2 regions of the Parabacteroides chongii genome follow, and region 2 is predicted to be linked to the other one. Evidence: riboswitches for the same ligand, from Rfam matches in the RefSeq annotation. Region 2 holds a riboswitch; the other holds the start of a gene.
What was found. Region 2 has a riboswitch for cobalamin ahead of P3L47_RS08240 (putative transporter). Riboswitches for the same ligand answer to the same signal wherever they lie in the genome.
Positions count from the first base shown of each region.

Region 1: linked by a shared signal. The riboswitch ahead of P3L47_RS06780 (TonB-dependent receptor) and the one ahead of P3L47_RS08240 (putative transporter) in region 2 are both predicted to bind cobalamin.

Region 1 covers NZ_CP120849.1:1,791,177-1,794,393, reverse strand. Annotated here, with positions in the region: gene P3L47_RS06785 (OprO/OprP family phosphate-selective porin) at 1-855, shown strand, start outside; cobalamin riboswitch at 1,392-1,590, shown strand; gene P3L47_RS06780 (TonB-dependent receptor) at 1,644-3,217, shown strand, end outside.
Region 2 covers NZ_CP120849.1:2,197,785-2,201,001, forward strand. Annotated here, with positions in the region: gene P3L47_RS08235 (acyl-CoA carboxylase subunit beta) at 1-975, shown strand, start outside; cobalamin riboswitch at 1,094-1,290, shown strand; gene P3L47_RS08240 (putative transporter) at 1,567-3,217, shown strand, end outside.

The DNA of each region.
Region 1 (3,217 bases), 410 kb from region 2:
AAAGACGGAAACTACTTTCGTGCCGGCTATATGCTCGGTTATTACAGCATAGACCAATCGACCAGCACGAACGATCTTATCTTCAACACAGCCTCCAACGTATCCGAAACGTTCTACCCGGACCGCCGGATCGGTGTATCCTATACGCGTTCCCTCCCTTCATATTATTTATCTGCAGGCGCATTCTGCGGCGACGGCCTCAGCTTCACCGAAACAACCAAACCCGGTTACAACTTCTCAGGGCGTATCGTATGGCGGCCGATCAATTCGTCCGGACAATTATTTCATATCGGAACCGGTGCCTTATTCAAAGTACCGGACGAAGATACGGAAACACAGGCTCAACAAATCCGGTTAAAAAGTAAAGGTGTCACCTATATCCCTTCCCCGCGGACGTTAGAGCTGACTGTCGGAGAGGCGAGAAACCAGGTCCAGTCTAACGTGGAATGCCTGTTCTTCCGCCATAAATGGCTGCTTCAGACCGAGTTTTTATATACGAATATCCACCGTAAGAACCATAAGCCCTCCTATTCCGCTCATGGCGGCTATATTATGGGAGGTTTCCTGCTGAAAGGCACAAAGTACGCTTACGACACCCTCGATGCCGTACCGGTCATGCCGGAAGAACCCCACTCGATCCTGCTCGCCTGCCGCTATAATTACACCAATCTGAATGACTTCAGCAGCAACATGACAGGAGGAAGCCAGCACGACCTGTCGATCGGCATCAACTACTATTTCAACAAGTACATTTCCTCCCGCCTGAATTACGCACATCTCTGGATGGATAAATACTCGACATTAGGAAAATGCGAAATTAACATGATGCAACTGCGGCTACAGGTCCGGTTCTGATTGATTACTTCCTCCTATTGCAAGGCAAATACGTCTTTTACATCGCAATCCTACATAAAGTTTTAGAAAAGTATCTGCCATCTGTCACCCATCTTTGTAATAATCAGACATCCAGCAGATAAAGGCGTTGCAGATACTTTTTTTATCTGCAACAGAGTCTGTCATCTGTCACAGTAACCCTAACAAACTATCTGTTAAAAGGCAGACAACTACCTGTTAAGTCCCTACAAACTAACACAAAAGTCCCGACCTGCTAAAACCACCCTGTACAGGGTAGCCGACCAGGGTGTAGAGGCTGCCCGCACAGGGTGTACAGGGTAATCCGGCAGGGTGTAGAGGGTAGCAACAAAAGGTAAAGATTTAACACATAGTATCTCCCTGATTAACAATTAAGAGGTACAAGGGCTTCTTTTAATTCATTCTTTGACATACGGAAGGAGTCCGACTGTTTTTACATAATAACCGGCAACTCCCCAAAATATAACGTTTGCATACTTTTATTGCCTAAGTAAGCATAAAGATATTAAATAAAAAACTACTTTTGCGCCCGATTTGGTGATGCCGGTTCATTCTGTACCTGCATAAAAGGGAATTCGGTGACAATCCGAAGCAGTGCCCGCTACTGTAATACCCGTATCCGAAGAAAAGTTTCTTATGCCACTGTTTCGTTTATAAGAAATGGGAAGGTGCTTTTCAGGGTTAAGCCAGGAAACCTGCCAGATCAGACAAATAATCAAGCTTTCCCGGGCCAGGAAAGTGAATTATTAATTCTTATACAAACAATTTCGATGAAAAAGAAATGTTTACTCACAGCTGCTATCAGTTGGATAGTAGTATCTATGTTCGCTCAAACCGCCCTGAAAGGGAAAGTCGTAAACGCTGAAACCAACGAACCTGTCGTAGGAGCCAATATCCGCATAGACCATAGCCTGGCAGGATGCACAACCAATGGTAAAGGAGAATTCAATATCAGCAACCTGCCGGAAGGTGAACATACGCTGAGTGTAACACATGTTAGTTTCCTTCCCCAGAAATATACCGCAGACAGCCAGGATGAAAATATCCTGATCAAGATGAACGAAAGCTATATCAACCTGGGACAAGTCGTTATAACCGGTACGGGAACCCACCGCCGCATGACCAACTCTCCTGTCCCCATACAGGTGATCACAGCCAAAGACCTGGGAAATGCCAACGTAACCAACCTGGAAGATGCCCTGGTCAAACTGACTCCGAATGTAACAACCATGACAAACGGAATGGGAACGACACTGAGCCTGAACGGCATGAACGAAGACTATATGCTACTGCTGGAAAACGGTAAACGCCTGACCGGTGACGACCGTTATACACGTATCAATATCGCCAATATAAAGCGTATCGAAATCCTGAGCGGGGCAGCTTCCGCCCTTTACGGCAGCGATGCAATCGGCGGCGTTATCAATATTATTACAGATGATACCAAGAATGCAGTGAATGTATCCAACTACACCCATTATACCAGTAAAGGACGGTTCAGCGAAAATATAAATGTAGACGTAAATGCCGGTAAATTTTCATCTTATACTTCATACCAGCGTAGGGAAGCGGATAACTGGCAAGTGAATGATCTCGACGAAAACGGTTATAAAACAGGCCGCCCGATGTCTACCGGATTCCTCTCCGACAATATCAGCCAACGTTTTGCTTACAATGCAACCGACCGCTTATCTTTCTACGTACGTGGTAATTACTATGACTATAACACACGCCGACCGGAAACAGCTACGTATTTTAAGAAAGGAAAAAAGAAAGACGAAAACGGCAACCCGATCTATGAAGAGACACAGGCCTATACCTATAACATGGCGCATGAAACCTACACCTATGGTGCCGGTGCCAAATATATGATCAACAAATCCGCTTACATCGATGCCGACTTCTTTGCCGACAATTACACCTCAAAATATGACTATTTCCTCAAAACCGGTGATTTCAAGCGAGGCGATAAAGAAACCCGTAAAGAAACGACTTATTACGATGCAACCGTAAAAGGTATTTTCAAACCTAACACGTGGAATAAAGTATCCACAGGTATCGAGTATATCAATGAAAACTTCAGAAGCCAATCGGATAACATCAGCTTCAAGAGCATGTACACGATTGCACTTTTTGCACAGGATGAAATTACGATACTAAGAAACCTACAGGCAGTCTTGGGCGTGCGCTATCTCTACAATGAGAATTTTAAAAACTATGCCACTCCGAATGTCGCCCTTATGTACAAACTCAAAGGATTTAATTTCCGTGCATCGTACGCAACAGGCTTCCGTTCGCCTACATTGTCCCAACTATACGCAACGGACGAGTCGAAAACTTCAAA
Region 2 (3,217 bases):
AAGGATAAAAGCCACATGTTCATTACCGGACCGGATGTAGTCAAGGCGGTTACTCATGAGGAAGTGGGGAAGGAAGAACTGGGAGGTGCCTATACGCATAGTAGTAAAAGCGGTGTCACCCATTTTATGTGCGATACGGAAGAGGAAACATTAATGAGTATTCGTGAATTGTTGAGTTTCCTTCCTTCAAATAATATGGAGGATGCACCGGTCGTTTCCTGTTCCGACGATGTCCGGCGTGAAGATGAAGCTTTGCAGCAGGTGATCCCGGATGATCCGAATGTGCCTTACGATATCAAAGATATTATAGAACCGGTTGTCGATAATCATTATTTCTTCGAGGTAATGCCTCATTTTGCAAAGAATATCGTAGTCGGTTTCGCCCGCTTGGGCGGACGTTCGGTAGGTATCGTTGCCAATCAACCGGCATTTCTGGCGGGTGTGTTGGATATCGATGCTTCCGATAAGGCGGCACGCTTTATCCGTTTCTGCGATTGTTTCAACATCCCGTTGATCACATTTGAAGATGTTCCGGGATTTTTGCCCGGTTGCCAGCAGGAACATGACGGTATTATCCGCCACGGTGCCAAGATCGTGTATGCTTATGCGGAAGCGACCGTTCCCAAGATCACGCTGATTACCCGGAAAGCCTATGGCGGTGCTTATATCGTGATGTCGAGCAAACCGACCGGAGCCGATATAAACCTGGCCTATCCGATGGCTGAAATCGCCGTGATGGGAGCTGAAGGTGCTGTGAATATCCTGTACCGAAAAGCAACCGGCGAAGAAAAAGAACAGGCAATGAAAGAGTATACCGAGCAATTCTCCAATCCTTACCGGGCAGCCGAACAAGGATTTATCGATGAGATTATCATGCCGAGGCAGACTCGCTTCAAACTGATACAGGCGCTGGAGATGGCAAAGAACAAGAGCCTGAGCAATCCGCCGAAGAAACATGGCAATATGCCATTATAACGATTTGATTTTGTTGTTAGAATTTATGAATGGCAATCCCTGTCGACCGTGAGGCTGGCAGGGATTTTTTTATTGTAAAAAACTTATGATTAAATAGTTGTTATATCTTTTTATTTTGTAGTTTTGCCGTCGAATTGGTTCCGTATCGTCTGGTCGGATGATGTGGATTAAAAGGGAATCGGGTGTAAATCCCGGACAGTCCCGCTGCTGTGAGCTCCGTTCAACATTCTGAAAACAACTAATGCCACTGACGTTTGTCGGGAAGGCTTCAGGATGGGAGTCAGTCAGAAGACCTGCCGTTCATTAAAGGCTGTTTTTCTCGTGGGTTAGAAAAGTAGTTCGAAAAGAATATTTATCGTTTAAGGAGGTAACATTTATGGAGAAGCTTTGTGCGCGTTGTGGCGCGAAGTTATCAGGTTGTGACGGCTTTTCGCCGGAAGATCAGCATGTATTTACCGGTCTGGATCAATGCCAGCAGGTTTTTATCAGGGTCTATTATAAGGATTGCCTGTGCCCTTCATGTGTTCAGCATGTAAAGGATAATTTTTATGCTTTTGATATTTCATCTGCATATCTGAAAAATAAATAATTATGGAGTGGATAAGTGAACTGCTGTGGGGAGAGGGAATAGGGCATTCTATTCTTTTGTTATCGCTGGTGATCGCTGTGGGAATCCAGTTAGGCAAGATCAAGGTATTCGGTATCTCATTGGGTATAACCCTGGTGTTGTTTGTCGGTATCTTACTGGGACATTTCGGTTTTACCATTAATCCAGCCGTGATCCATTTCTTCAAGGAGTTCGGGTTGATCCTGTTCGTTTATTCTGTCGGTATGCAGGTCGGTCCCGGTTTTTTCTCTTCGTTCAAAAAGGGGGGGATGACATTGAACGGGTTGGCTTGCGGAATTGTTTTCCTCGGCGTTGTAACGGCCTTGGTCATTCATTTCATAACGGATATTCCCATGCCGACAATGGTCGGTATTTTGTCGGGAGCGGTAACAAATACACCTGGTTTAGGTGCGGCCCAACAGGCTTTTACCGATATGACGGGTACATCGAATGAAACGATCGCACTGGGATATGCTGTCGCTTATCCGCTGGGGGTTGTCGGTATTATCCTTTCCATGTTGTTTGTCCGCTACATTTTTCATATCAGTTTTGAGAAAGAGACAGAACAACTGGAAGCGGAGAACGATGTGCATAACAGTGAAGCGACTCCCATATCGCTTGTCGTGAAGAATCCCGCACTTTTCGGACGGAAGGTGATGGAACTCGGCGCTTTTCTCGAACACCGGCAATATGTGATATCCCGTATTTGGCGGAAGAAGAGCAATAAAGTCGAGATCGTGACCGGCAATACGATTCTGGATGAGGATGATAAGATATTTGTGATCACAACAGAGCATGACGCAGAGACTATAAAAACTTTTGTCGGTCCCGAAATTGAAATGGACCGTAAACAGTGGATCCCTGCTGAAAGTGCTTTTGTGAGCCGTCGTATTCTGGTTACCAAACCGGAGCTGACCGGTTCCCGTTTGGGTGATTTGCAGTTACGGCGTTTGCACGGTATCAATGTGACGCGTGTAAACCGTGCCGGAGTCGAATTGGTGGCTACTCAGGGACTGCAATTGCAGGTGGGCGACCGCGTAACGGTGGTCGGTAGTGAACTGGCTGTCGATAAGGTGAGTACGATATTGGGTAATTCGATGAAGCGTTTGAATGAGCCTAACCTGATCCCTATTTTTATTGGCATCGCTTTGGGTATTATTTTAGGTAGTATCCCATTCACTGTCCCGGGAATCCCACAACCGATCAAACTCGGTTTGGCGGGTGGTCCGTTGGTCGTATCTATTCTGTTGAGCCGCTTCGGATATCGTTATAAGTTGGTTACTTATACAACCCAAAGTGCCAACCTGATGCTGAGGGAGATCGGTATAACCATGTTCCTTGCTTGTGTCGGATTGAGTGCCGGAGACGGATTCGTGGATACGATTGTCAATAAAGGGGGATTTGCCTGGATCGGTTACGGTTTTATTATAACGATGTTACCGCTGTTGATTATCGGTTTTGCCGGCAGGTATTTCTTCAAACTGAATTATTTTACGCTGATGGGATTACTGGCCGGTAGTACGACCGACCCTCCTGCGTTGGCTTATGCGAATGCAACGGCAGGCAACGACGCTCCTGCAGTCGGATATGCGACGGTTTATCCGTTTACCATGTTCCTGCGCGTACTGACTGCCC